2 regions of the Oceanobacillus sp. FSL W7-1304 genome follow, and region 2 is predicted to be linked to the other one. Evidence: predicted binding sites of a transcription regulator. Region 2 holds the regulator's gene; the other holds the start of a gene.
The links. The regulator Rex, encoded in region 2, represses fermentation and respiration genes when NADH is low (regulators of the CRP and FNR family bind a similar motif). The targets are predictions, from matches to a motif close to TTGTGAAATATTTCACAA.
Positions count from the first base shown of each region.

Region 1: qoxA (cytochrome aa3 quinol oxidase subunit II) is a predicted target of Rex. The motif match lies at 2,158-2,175, and genes of this name have one in related genera.

Region 1 covers NZ_CP150211.1:942,509-950,050, reverse strand. The annotation lists gene qoxB (cytochrome aa3 quinol oxidase subunit I) at 1-1,070, opposite strand, end outside; gene qoxA (cytochrome aa3 quinol oxidase subunit II) at 1,144-2,052, opposite strand; gene NYE61_RS04785 (DHA2 family efflux MFS transporter permease subunit) at 2,521-3,984, shown strand; gene NYE61_RS04780 (exonuclease SbcCD subunit D) at 4,484-5,677, shown strand; gene NYE61_RS04775 (SMC family ATPase) at 5,708-7,542, shown strand, end outside.
Region 2 covers NZ_CP150211.1:1,932,460-1,940,001, reverse strand. The annotation lists gene NYE61_RS09765 (ABC-F family ATP-binding cassette domain-containing protein) at 1-1,828, opposite strand, end outside; gene NYE61_RS09760 (redox-sensing transcriptional repressor Rex) at 1,980-2,618, shown strand; gene NYE61_RS09755 (hypothetical protein) at 2,916-3,932, shown strand; gene NYE61_RS09750 (YdiK family protein) at 4,009-4,206, opposite strand; gene NYE61_RS09745 (CPBP family intramembrane glutamic endopeptidase) at 4,210-4,929, opposite strand; gene groES (co-chaperone GroES) at 5,205-5,489, shown strand; gene groL (chaperonin GroEL) at 5,568-7,199, shown strand.

The sequences.
Region 1 (7,542 bases), 990 kb from region 2:
ATCCCGGTTGGTATGGCGATTGCCATTGTTGTAATCGAGAAGATACTATTAGTTAATGCTCCCTGTCCCATTGTAAAGAAATGGTGTACCCATACAAAGAATGAGAGTAGGGAAATTAGTACCATGGAAGCTACCATTGATTTATACCCATATAAGTTACGTTGTGAGAAGGTCGAAATAATCTCACTGTAAATACCGAATGCTGGCAGAATTAAAATGTAAACTTCTGGATGGCCCCAAACCCAGAAAAGGTTGGCCCAGTACATATCCATACCACCATTACCTGTTGCAAAGAATGATGTACCGAATTGACGGTCGAACGTTCCCATTAAGAGCGCTACAGTTAACACTGGGAAAGCAAATACAATAATAACATTTGTGATAAGAGCTGACCATGTAAACATTGGCATTTTCATTAATTTCATACCAGGAGCTCTCATTTTGAAAATCGTTACAACAAAGTTAATTCCTGTCATTAGTGTACCAATTCCAGAAATTTGAAGAGCCCACATGTAATAGTTAACACCAACAGATTGGCTAAACTCATTACTTGCTAGTGGGAAGTAATTGGTCCAACCAGCGTCAGGTGATCCACCGATAACAAACGATATGTTAAATAGCATTGCTCCGGCAAAGAATAGCCAAAAGCTAAGTGCGTTTAGTCGCGGAAAAGCAACGTCACGAGCACCAATTTGCAGTGGCACAACGTAGTTCATTAAACCAATAACGAACGGCATTGCCATAAAGAAGATCATTACAACTCCGTGCGTTGTAAAAACCTCATTATAATGTTGAGCGTTTAAAAATTCCATTTCCGGGCTAGAAAGCTGAAGACGCATCATGACAGCGTCCGCACCACCACGGAATAACATGACTAAAGCGGAAATCAAATACATAATCCCGATTCGTTTATGGTCAGTTGTTGTTAACCATTCGTTCCATAAATAGCCCCATTTTTTAAAGTAAGTTAATCCTGCAACGATTGCGATGGAAACAAGAACAATTGCAACCATAGATGCATAGATCATTGGATCTGGATGGGGTATAGCGAATCTTTCAAAAAATTCCATGTTTGTTACTCCTTTCGAGAAGTTCAAGTACATTTAGATTAGTAATCTAGCTGTTTTGTTCGTAGTCTTTCAATTAATGATGATCGTGTTCTGAATCATCATGTTCATCCTCGGATTGTTCCGTATCATCAGATGAACCGTGATTATGCCCACCATGCTCACCCTCAGGTGGTGGTGAAAATTCTAAATGTGTTCCAGTGAAAGCAAGTTGACCTAGATGACCAGGTTCTAATAATTCATTGAATATATCTTCTGTTAATGGATCAGCCGTAGCATGAATATCATCTACCCAAGTATCGAATTCATCTTGCGGCATTGCGATAACGTTAAATGTGTTTTCAGCAAAACCTTCACCACTAAAGTTTGCATTTCTACCCATAAACTCTCCAGCTGATTCAGCCGCTAAATTAATTGTCGTTACCATGTCTGCCATCGCATATTTTTGTCCGGCTAACTGCGGTACCCAAAAGCTTGTAATTGGACCATGTGAGTAAAGCTTGAACTGGACGGAACGATCTGTTGGGATAAATACATAATTGACTGTTTCAATATCTTGCTCTGGATAGCTGAAATGCCATTTCCAGTTAGATGAAGAAGCATATATCACCAACGGTTCCTGATCCTCATATCCTTCTGGTACTGTTTCAACTTGGTATGTTGAGACAACAGAAACGATAGATAAGAAGATAACAATTAAAATTGGAATACCAACAATAATTCCTTCGACAATAGGATTCCCCTCAATATGTGGTGGTTCATAATCATCATCCTGTTTAGATGCGCGGTATTTTACTAGGATAATGATAAGTAATACAAGTACGGTAATAACAATGAATGCCATAGTAATGATGGATAACCATATAACATCAGCAGTCGTTGCAGCTTGTGGTCCTTTTGGATCTAAGACAAGTAATGGCTCACAACCTGTTAACACTGTAGCTATAGTGAAAATGAATGTTAGTAGGGTCCATTTAAGTTTCATGTATATACCCCTTTCTGTTAAATTATCTGTTTTTTTGCGCCAATATAAAGGTAAACACAATTATCGTCCTATATAATAGTACGCAAACGATAAAAATACAAGAGTATGAGAAATGCTTCACAAAATGTTCATGAAGATTTGTAGATTTGGTGGAGATAGGCAAATTTTGGACACGTAGGTATTAAAAATAGTTGCTTTAATTGCAAAAATGTGCTCCGTATTTTTGCGGTTAGCTAATGAAAAACTTTCCCACTATTAATGAAGGAAAGTTTTTTCTAATTTAGCTGTATTTTCATACTAGACTCATAGTCTATTAAAAATTGAATGAATTATGAATCGGTTCATAAACTTGATAAAGACAATAAAAAATTTATTTGTATTATGTGGACTAAAGGTATATGATATGATTTATGTCATTAGAAAAATTCGGGTGATCAATGTATAGTTTAATGTAAGGGAGAAGAATTTATGGAACCATCAATCAATCATAATGACCGGCCAAAGTATGGTATTTTAGCAATACTTATGGTTGGTGCATTTATTTCATTTTTAAATAATACACTGCTAAATGTTGCACTGCCATCTATCATGTTAGACCTTGATGTAAGTACATCTGTCGTCCAGTGGTTAACGACGGGGTATATGTTAATTAATGGTATATTGATTCCAACGACAGCTTTTTTAATTCAAAAATATTCTGTTCGCCGATTGTTCTTAGTTGCAATGGGTCTGTTTTTTTGTGGAACTTTAATTGCAGGTATTGCGCATACATTCCCGATCTTGCTGGCTGCGCGAATGGTTCAGGCATCTGGATCCGCAATTATGATGCCATTATTAATGAATGTTATGTTAATAAGCTTTCCAATCGCTAAACGAGGAACTGCAATGGGAGTCTTCGGTTTGATTTTAATGTTTGCTCCAGCAATTGGACCAACGCTTTCTGGTTGGATTATTGAACACTATGATTGGAGAATGCTATTTCATTTTATAACTCCAATTGCTGCTGTTGTATTTTTGCTCGGCTTTTTTCTATTAAAGGATAAGAAAGAAAAAGTGTTTATTACGTTAGATATTCTTTCTTTAATTTTGTCCAGTATTGGATTCGGAGGATTATTATACGGTTTTAGCTCTGCTGGATCAAAGGGCTGGGATAGCTTACAGGTATATGGAACAATTATCCTTGGGGTTATTGCGCTTATCTGGTTTATCCTTCGTCAATCAAAGCTTGAGAAGCCCATGTTAAATTTCAATGTGTTTAAATATCCCATGTTTACGTTGGCATCCATCATATCGATGGTCGTTAATATTGCAATGTTTTCTGGTTTTCTTTTGTTACCGATCTATGCACAAACGATTCGTGGGATTTCGCCAATGGATACGGGGTTAATGCTATTACCGGGAGCTCTTCTGAATGCATTTATGTCACCAATCACAGGTAGACTGTTTGATAGATATGGCGGGCGAGTACTGGCGCTTGTTGGTTTATCGATTATGACAATTACAACGTATTGCTTTAGTAACTTAACGTTTGAGACAGGTTACATTACGTTAATGGCACTGCATGGAATGCGTATGTTAGGTCTATCCATGGTTATGATGCCGGTATCTACGAACGGCTTAAATCAGTTGCCTGCTGAATATTACCCGCATGGAACAGCGATGAATAATACGCTGAATCAGGTTTCTGGAGCGATTGGAACTGCATTGTTAATAACGATCATGTCAATTCGAGAAAATGTGTATGCAAACCGTTTAACTGAGGCAGTAGTAGGCGGTCCGACTTCGGAGGTGCAGCAACAAATAGCTTTAGAAGCAATGCTAGGTGGAATTAATGATGCATTCTTTATTTCGACCTTTATTATCGCAGTAGCTATAATCCTTGCCAGCTTTTTAAAACGAGCCAAGCAAGGGGATATAAAAATGAGTAAATAGTTTATAACCCTGATACGATTCGTGTATCGGGGTTATTTATTTGTGTTCGTTCTGGCTGTGTCAGAGCATGACTACTGCATCCGGGAAAGGCAGGAAGTAAATTGAGCAACCGAATCGAATAGGTTTACTCATTAACACAATGGCTGCATGCGAGTCTAAACTTTACTTTTTCAAAAAGTTTTAACTTTAATAGAATTTATTTTAATAGCTAAATTCCACATCAAAACAAAGAATTTAATCGGATAATAGTTTCGAAATTCGCAAATCTACTAAATATAGCTGGTAGAAATATGAATTATGACCAGGCTTCCTAACATTGATTCAATGGAAGAAGAGCAGTATACTCATTATAGATTTAGATTCGATATTTTGTGAAAGGGGCTAAGTTCCTTTTCTCTTATTATAGTAGTAATCAATACTATTAAAACAGAAGAATTAAGTAGTTTTTGATTAAGTGCAAGCAGATTATTTATCTAGTGTACTGGAGAGGGGAGATACAATGAAGTTTTTTCATACTGCGGATTGGCACTTAGGAAAACTTGTCCAGGGAATTTATATGACCGAAGATCAACGTTATGTATTAGAACAACTTATTCAAGCAGTGGAGGAAGAAAAACCAGATGCAGTCATTATCGCAGGTGATTTATATGATCGAGCGGTTCCGCCAATTGAAGCAGTTCACTTATTGGACGAAGTTTTAGAGACAATTGTGCATCGATTAAAAACACCTGTAATCGCGATAGCAGGTAACCATGATAGTCCGAGCAGGTTGAATTTTGGGAGCAGTTTAATGAAACATCATGGTTTTCATATTGTCGGTAATCTGACAAACCATATAGAGCCAGTTGTTTTAGAAGACGAATTTGGAGAGGTGCATTTTCACCTCATTCCGTACTGCGACCCAAGTGTGGTAAGGAATGTTTTGGAAGATGAGGATATCCGAACACATGATGACGCAACAAAAAAGATTATCGAACAAATTACCATGCAGATGGATGCCAATGCCCGACATGTTGCTGTTGGTCATGCATTTGTGACTCCCTATGCGAAAGAAGAAGAAAATACAAGTGATTCGGAGCGGCCGCTTTCAATTGGTGGTGCAGAATATGTTGCTAGTGAACACTATATGCCATTTCATTATACGGCATTAGGGCATTTGCATCAGGCTCATTATGTAATGGATGAGAAAATTCGTTATGCTGGATCGATTTTAAAATACTCTTTATCCGAGGAGCATCATAAAAAAGGATTTCATATTGTCGAGATGGATTCTTTAGGAAATGCCACAGTTGAAAAACGTCTCTTGAAACCGCGGAGAGACATTCGTACCGTTGAAGCATACATAGATGATTTATTAAATCACCCAATTAATCAAGATTATGTTTTTGTTCGGTTATTGGATGAGACTCCGGTATTGTCGCCGATGGAAAAGGTGCGATCTGTCTATCCGAACGCGATGCATGTGGAACGTAAAAACTATTCTGTCACACCTCTTGCGCAGGCAGAAGATCGTTCGATTAATCGAAGCAAGATGAGTGACATGGATCTTTTTCAGGCATTTTATAATGAAGTAAAAGGTAATAGTGCAACAGAAGAAATGGAAGCTATTTTTAAAGAAACATTAGATCAACTTCTAAAGGATGCAAGTGAAACAAGAGTAATACCGAAACAGAAAGCATCTCTAACGAATTAAGGCGATACAGCAGAAAGGAGTAAAAACCAGTTGAAGCCACTAAAGTTAACAATGACGGCATTTGGTCCGTATAAAAATACAGAAACCGTAGATTTTAGAGAGCTGGATAAGACGAATTTATTTGTTATATCTGGTAATACTGGTGCGGGGAAAACAACAATCTTTGATGGCATTGCTTTTGCATTATATGGCAGTGCAAGTGGTTCGGATCGCGAAGATATAAAGGCATTGCGCAGTGATTTTGCCGATGATAATACCCATACAGCTGTAGAATTGGAGTTTTCCTTAAACGGACGTGTGTATCGCATACTCCGGCAGTTAGGTCATGTGAAAAAAGGAAACAAATCAAAAACAGGTGAACGTTATGAGTTCTTTGAAAAAATAGACGACAAAGAGATTCCATGTGTTGATAGACAAATCGTTTCTGAAATAAATAAAAAGGTAGAAGCGATTATAGGATTAACACAAGACCAGTTTAAACAAATTGTTATGCTGCCACAAGGTGAATTCCGTAAACTGCTAACATCGGATACAGAAAATAAAGAAGCTATATTACGAAGGCTCTTTAAAACAGAGCACTATAAACATCTTAGTGAGTTGCTGAAAAATAAGAAAAACACAGTGGAGCAGCAATATAACCAAGTAAGGCAGACGCTTGATCACTATATAACTACGATTTATTCGGTATTGCCAGAACGTGAGGATTCTCTTTTAACTCATGTTTTATCAGCAGAACATTACCATACACAACAAATAGTTGCAGGGCTGGAAGTGGAAGCTGATTATTATCTTAGGCAAATCGAGATTGATGAAAAAGCCTATGATGCAGCGTATCGCAAACACGATGAGAAGCAAAATGCTTTCCATGAAGCACATGCACAAAATGAGCGGTTTGATGAATTGGATGTAAAAGAAAAGCGTCTGAAGCAACAAAAAGAGCAAGTCCCAGTATTCGCTGCAAAAGAAAAACAATTGGAAGCAGCAGGACGAGCTAGTACGATTGAAATTTATGAAAAGCAGGTCTCGGATTGGCAAAGAGAAGCAGCTGAAAAAGAACGTGTATTAGAAAATGCAGAAGCAGCTAAGAAGCATGCTGATACAAAACTTGAGCAAGCGACATCCTATTATAAGGAAGCGGAAAATAAAAAAGATGTAAGAGAAGAAACTGGAAAAAAACTAGATCGATTAACGGATTATCTACCTATTGTAAAAGATATCGACATGCAAAAGGGTGAATTAGATCAGCTTGTTCGAGAGGGAAAGCTGACTAGAGCTGATTTGGAAAAAATCAGAAAAGAGATTAAAACCAAAAGAGAAGCGGCAGAAAAATGTCAAATTCAAATCAAGCAGCTTGAGGAGGCTGTAAACCAATATCATGATAAGAAACAGCAACTGCTCGAGATGAGGGAACGTGCAAAGCTGCTGCAAGGTTATATTGATCTATCAAAGCAAAAAGATGAGCTGGAAAAAGCTGTTACACTAAAAAAAGAGCATTTTTCAAAAGCGAAGGAACAGTATCAGCGCCAAGAAGAAGCGTGGATTGCTAATCAAGCAATTGTGTTGGCAAATCATTTGCATGATGGAGAAGCTTGCCCGGTTTGCGGGAGTATCGAACATCCGAATAAAGCGACGATGGAGAAGGACGCCTTTACGAAAGAGCAACTGGAAACATTGAAAAAAGATTTAGACATAAAGGATGATTCATATCGGAATACTTTAGCTGATCTAAAGGCAAAACTATCCCAGTTACAGGAAAAGGAAACAGAAATAAAGAAATGCACGATACCTCTTGAATCTGTTTCGTCCATTTTTGAACAATTAGTAGAAGAAGGGAAAAAGCTAGCGTCTGACGTAACGGAATTGGA
Region 2 (7,542 bases):
GATCTTGATAAACTTCCGGTTTTGTCATTTCTTCTTCAATCTGTGCAATATCTAGTTCCTGATGTTCAATCATTTCTTCAAGTTCTGAGATACGACGCTGGACTTTCCTTTTTTCACTTTGCAGCTGCTTGCCTTCCTTATAGCTTAGCTTTTTTGTTTCAGAGTTGGATGTTGTTTCCTTTTCCTGTTTTAGCCTTTCGATTTCTGCCTCTTCTTCTTTCTTCTCCAAATAATAATCATAGTCCCCAAGATAGATCGTAATTCCATCTCGTTCCATTTCAGCAACCTGATCAGCTATTTTATTAATAAAATAGCGGTCATGTGATACGAAAAGGATGGTTCCAGGAAAATCAATCAAAGCTGCTTCCAGCACTTCTTTACTATCGATGTCCAAATGGTTTGTAGGCTCATCCATAATAAGGAAATTTGCTTGCTGCATTTTAAGCTTAGCAAGGGCTAGTCTTGCTTTTTCTCCACCACTTAATGTATGGACCTGCTTTAATACATCATCTCCAGAAAAAAGAAAGTTTCCTAAAACCGTGCGGATATCTTTTTCATTTATGGTGGGGTAATCATCCCATAATTCTTGAAGAATCGTCTTAGTAGAATTAAGATCAGCCTGTTCTTGATCATAGTAGCCAATTTGTACATTTGTACCAAGCTGGATGTTTCCTTTTTCTGTCTGCAGTCTACCTAAGATGGCCTTAAGTAATGTAGTTTTCCCTACACCATTCGGACCAACAAGTGCGATACGGTCACCGCGATTTATATCCAGTCGTATGTTGGAAAAAATAGGGTCCACTTCTTTTTCATAACGTAAGCTAAGCTCTTCAACTTTTAATACATCATTTCCACTTCTGCGATTAATTTGAAAGGAGAAGGAAGCGGATGACTCATCACCTAGTGGCCGATCAAGACGCTCCATTTTTTCAAGCTGCTTCCGCCTGCTTTGTGCTCGTTTTGTAGTCGAAGCACGTACAATATTCCGCTGGATAAAGTCTTCCATTTTTTTAATTTCAGTTTGCTGCTTTTCAAATTCCTTTAATTCCTGTTCATAATTTAGTGCTTTTTGCTCCAAATACTTGCTGTACGAACCATGGTATTTTCGCGTTTTATGCCGTGAAATTTCATATACAATGGAAACTGTTTTATCAAGAAAGTACCGATCGTGTGAAACGATGACAATGGCGCCTGGATAACTAACGAGATAGTTTTCCAACCATGACAATGTATCAATATCAAGATGGTTGGTCGGTTCATCAAGAATAAGCAGCTGTGGTTTTTGAAGCAGCAATTTACCCAGGGCAAGTCGTGTTTTTTGTCCACCACTAAGTTCTGCGATTGGAGTATCATAATCAAAGGACTCAAAATTTAACCCACTAAGTACAGCTCTAATATCAGATTCATACGTATAGCCCCCATCAGTCTGATATGCTAGTTGAAGTTTGTCATATTCTTTAAGGACTTTGTCATATTCTTCTCCAGATAATTCGCTGGCTTTCTCCATCTCTTTCTCTAATGCTCGAAGTTGCTTTTCCAATGATTTTAAATGGGAAAATACCTCTAGCATTTCATCCCAAATGGTTTTCCCTGATTCTAACGTCATATGCTGGGATAAATAACCGAATGTAAGATCCTTCGGTTGAAAAAATTCCCCTTCATCATACGATAATTCTTGTGCCATAATTTTAAGTAATGTTGACTTACCTGCACCGTTTCTGCCGACAATAGCTATACGGTCTTTATCTTTAATTTCAATTTTAATATTTGATAAAATCTCTTCAGCACCGAAGGATTTGGAAATTCCGTTTAGTTGCATTAATATCATCTTTTTCACCCCATCATGTACAGTGTATCTTATAGTTATTTAACGAGGCAACTGAATTGTGAAAAATATCACGACTTATTTGACGTTTTCTGTTAAAATAGAAGGAAAGAACTTATCATATACAACTATTGGATTGAAAAGAGGAAGATTGATGGAACAGAATAAAATTCCACAAGCTACTGCCAAGCGGCTGCCTTTATATTATCGTTTTCTTAACAATTTAAATCAGCAAGGGAAGAAGCGAGTTTCCTCAAAGGAGCTGAGTGATGCAGTAAAAGTGGATTCTGCAACAATTCGAAGAGACTTTTCTTATTTTGGCGCATTGGGAAAAAAGGGATACGGCTATAATGTAGAGTATTTATTAGGATTTTTCCGAAGTACGTTGGATCAGCATGAGGTTACAGAGGTTGCATTAATCGGAGTTGGGAACTTAGGCACAGCCTTCCTTCATTATAACTTTATGAAGAACAATAATATCCGGATTACTACGGCATTTGATGCAGATACAGAAAAGGTTGGCACGGATATTGGCGGGGTACCCGTTTATGATATTCGTGATTTAGAGGAAAAGTTAGAAGACATTAAAGTCGCTATCCTAACTGTGCCAGCTGTTGAAGCACAAGTGATCGCCGATAAGCTTGTAGAAAAAGGGATTTCAGGGATTCTTAACTTTACTCCTGCAAGGATTAGTGTACCGAAGCATATTCGGGTCCACCATATTGATCTTGCTGTTGAATTGCAGGCCCTTGTTTATTTCCTAAAGCATTATTCGTTAGATAATCCAGAGTAGATATTACTCATTGTGAATTTTTGTTTAATTACAAGGCTATTGATTTTAGGTCAAAAGCCTTGTTTTTTTATGGTTGGATTTGGATGTCCTTATATTGGTAAATACCATAATTTATTTGCATCAATTCCATAAAATCTCTGTTTTAAACAACCACTGGAAATAAGCTGATAAATATTAACTAGATAAATGGAACTAATATTTTTCTGAAAATTATTGGTTCTTAAGACATCTATCCATTTACTGATTATTACGTTAATCTGTATTGGGAATATATTGAGAAAGAGGAGGAATTTATTCGTGAACGTGAAAAAGGTTTTAGGTATTATGTTTGTTTTATTTATTAGTTTGTTCATTGTTGCATGTTCAAATGAAAGTGACAATGAGAGTGAAGGGACTAACGATGCTGAAGCAACTGAAGAAACAAATGATGCGGAAGCAAACGAGGAAAATGGGTCTGAAGAAGCAGAAGAAAATGTAGTTCCAGAAGATGAGGCATTATTTGCAGTACTTGAAGCAAACTTAGAAGCATTAACAGAAAATGACTTGGATGCTTACATGGAAACCATACATAGTGAATCTCCTTTATATGACTCAACACGTACGACAATCGATCAATTATCTGTGTATACATTAGATATGGAATTATTTGATTTAGTTGTGGAGGAAAAATCAGAAGAAGAAGCAACAATCTCTTATAAACAGACGACAATGAAAGTCGATGGTCCTGATTTTATGAATAATGAAACACACGGGGTTCATGTCTTGCGACCAGATGATGGTGCATGGAAAATTTATAGTTCTGAAGAACCAAGCGAAATAATTCCTCTTGATGAGAATGGGGATGTTATCGAAGAGACTGCTGCTGATGCAGCGGCAGAAGGTGTTTACATTGACACAATTACGAGCTTAGAAATTCCGTTTGATGAAGGAAAGTGGGAGCTTGAGAACTATGAGGAAGGAGACGGTGAAGCAACCGCTGAATTTCTTTTAGTTGATGAGGATCAAACGAATTTCACAGAGCTGTTTACGATTCATTATTATCCAGATGGTGATGAATTGTTAGGTGCTGAAGGCTTTATCGAAATGATGGAAATGAATTTAACAGAAATGACTACAGGTGAGCTTGAATTTAATTCTGCGGAAGAAGGATTTTTTGATTTTTCATTAACAGAAGATGATATTCAGCTCGATCAGGAAGAAGTAGCAAGGGTATTTGCGAAAGACAATGATTTGTATGTTGTTCGCTACACAACGTTTGAAAAATCAATCGAAGATAAAGATGAATGGATAGATAAGTTGAAGTCTATCCAATAAAAATAAAAGAAGGCTGTTTCAGTATTAATCTAGAAACAGCCTTCTTTTTTATTAAGAAGATCTATATAGTATCTATTTAATGCTTCTTCTTTTTCAATCGAAAATACTTATTAAGCAATCGAACTGCAACTCCAAAGGCAAGCGTTGCTACAGCAGCAAAAATGAGCGTGGTGGGATTCCAGATTGTTTGCCCTTTGCTTTGGACGGCAACGTAAATAAAAATCATTGCCATTATGAAGTAAATGAACGCTTTAACTAACAAAGAATGAATCATTCATTAACCTCCAATAAGGATCATTTGCAATTGCTCAACCTGACGTTGCATTTGCTCAAGTTGTCGCTGCATTTCTTCTGGATCCATCGATAATTGCCCGACAACAACTAATGTGTTCATTGCTGCATGAACGATAATCGGAACGAGAATTCGTTTTGTCTTTACATAAAGAAACGCAAATACAAACCCCATCGAAGCATAAATTAGGATATGTTCCATCCCTTCATGAATAAAACCGAAGATAAGGGCGGAGACCAAACCTGCGAAGAAGAAATTCATGCGCTTATAGAGACTGCCGAAGATAATTTTTCGGAAAATGATTTCTTCCAATATTGGGGCAATCACTGCAGGAATAATAATAAATAATGGGGCTGCACGAGCTATATCCATGATACCTTGAGTGTTTTCTGATCCAGGTGAAATCCCTAGTATATTCATTTCAATTGCTACTGCAATTCCTTGTGCAAAGAAAGCCATGAATACACCGAGGATTGACCAGAGTATCATTGAGCTCATCGGTGCTGCATTGCGTGTATCTCTCATCTGCATATCGGGCTTCATAATCCACAAAATAATAAGAAGTCCGAGAATAAAGCTAAAAATGGACCAGTAAATCACACCTTGTACTGGGATATAATGATGCTTTGCAAGCAGAGCAACGGGAAATGCAGAAAGCTGCATCAGTATATAAGTTAAAATGACATACCAATATCTACGTGCCAAATAAAACGACTCCTTTTGCTTTGTATAGTTTAGTATATGTATTACATATTCCATCTATTGATCATCAATCATCATAAAAGATATTTTATCATATTATACAGGCTGTTAATATTATGAGCCCCTTTACATAAAATTTTACTAGAAATTAAATAAAATTATAGACACATTACTTGCATTTTTTTATGGGATTAATTATTATGAATATAGAAATTAGCACTCAATCATTGAGAGTGCTAATAAATCTAATACGTTAAAGAATTGAGGAGGCATTCTACATGATTAAACCACTAGGAGATCGTGTTGTTATCGAACTTGTTGAGCAAGAAGAAACAACTGCAAGCGGTATCGTACTACCAGACTCTGCAAAGGAAAAACCACAGGAAGGTCGCGTAGTAGCAGTAGGATCTGGCCGTGTAACTGAAAATGGGGAAAAAGTGGCACTTGAAGTTGCAGAAGGGGACCGCATTATATTCTCTAAATTTGCTGGTACTGAAGTGAAATATGAAGGTACAGAATACTTAATTCTTCGTGAAAATGACATTTTAGCTGTAGTAAGCTAATCGTAACACAAAACCAACACATACATGAACGACGACAAATAAATTTTTCGAATGATTATTTTAAAGGAGGAATTTTAAGTGGCTAAAGATATTAAGTTCAATGAAGAAGCACGTGGAGCAATGCTGCGCGGTGTAGATGTATTAGCAAACGCTGTAAAAGTAACGTTGGGACCAAAAGGACGTAACGTTGTTTTAGATAAAAAATTCGGCTCACCTCTAATTACAAATGATGGGGTAACCATTGCGAAAGAAATCGAATTGGAAGATGCTTTTGAAAACATGGGAGCACAGCTTGTATCTGAAGTTGCATCGAAAACAAATGATGTAGCTGGTGACGGTACAACTACTGCAACAGTTCTTGCACAAGCAATGATTCACGAAGGTTTGAAAAACGTTACAGCTGGTGCAAACCCTGTAGGTATCCGCCGCGGTATTGAGAAAGCTGTAGCAACTGCTGTTGAAGAATTAAAAGCAATTTCTCAACCGGTTGAAAGCAAAGACTCTATCGCACAAATCGCAGCTATCTCAGCATCTGATGATGAAGTTGGTAACTTAATTGCTGAAGCGATGGAACGCGTTGGCAATGATGGCGTTATTACAATTGAAGAATCAAAAGGCTTCAACACAGAATTAGAGGTTGTTGAAGGGATGCAATTTGATCGTGGATATTCTTCACCATACATGGTTACTGACCAAGATAAAATGGAAGCAGTATTAGAAGATCCATACATTCTTATTACAGATAAGAAAATTGGTAATATCCAAGAAGTATTACCAGTATTAGAGCAAGTTGTTCAACAAGGAAAGCCATTATTATTAATCGCTGAAGATGTTGAAGGGGAAGCTCTTGCAACATTAGTTGTAAACAAACTTCGCGGAACGTTCAACGCTGTAGCTGTTAAAGCTCCAGGATTCGGTGACCGTCGTAAAGCAATGCTAGAAGATATCGCTATCCTAACTGGTGGAGAAGTGATTACTGAAGATCTTGGATTGGATCTTAAGTCTGCTACTATCGAACAATTAGGACGTGCTTCGAAAGTTGTTGTAACAAAAGAAAACACTACAGTTGTTGAGGGTGCTGGCAACCCAGAAGCAATCTCTGGCCGTGTTGCACAAATCCGTGCACAAGCAGAAGAAACAACTTCTGAATTTGATAAAGAAAAATTACAAGAGCGTCTTGCTAAATTATCTGGTGGTGTGGCAGTAGTTAAAGTTGGTGCTGCAACAGAAACAGAATTAAAAGAGCGCAAACTGCGTATCGAGGATGCATTGAACTCTACACGTGCTGCAGTTGAAGAAGGCTTCGTATCCGGTGGTGGTACTGCCCTAATCAACGTTTACAACAAAGTAAGTGAACTAAACCTAGAAGGCGATGAAGCAACTGGTGTGAAAATCGTACTTCGCGCAATCGAAGAGCCAGTTCGTCAAATTGCACAAAACGCTGGTTTAGAAGGTTCTATCATCGTAGAACGCTTGAAAAACGAAAAAGTTGGCGTAGGATATAACGCAGCAACAAACGAATGGGTAAACATGGTTGAAGCTGGAATCGTTGACCCAACAAAAGTAACACGTTCTGCACTGCAAAACGCAGCATCTGTAGCAGCAATGCTATTAACTACAGAAGCTGTTGTAGCTGATAAGCCTGAAGAAGGCGGTGCACCTGCAATGCCTGATATGGGCGGCATGGGTGGAATGGGCGGTATGATGTAACAAACCACCCTTAAATGTTGATTTATAAACGTTTGGGATGCTGTTGCGAACCCCGTCAAACTAAAAAGTAACATAAAGGTAACATTTATTATAAATTTAAGTTTAAAAGGGCGTTTTCGTATAAAGTTCTCACTTATGCGGAAGCGTCCTTTTTCATTTTTTCCATTTTTATGTGAAGATCGTTCTTCTTTTTAATCCATTCAATATTGATGTTTCGCTACCCATATTATATTTTTGGTCAATGATTTATATCCTAGGTTGCCTTATAAATACTCTGTAACAAGCTTTATCTTAAATTCCTCACCATATTTAGCCAAAAAAATCCCCCCGAAAATTAGAGGTG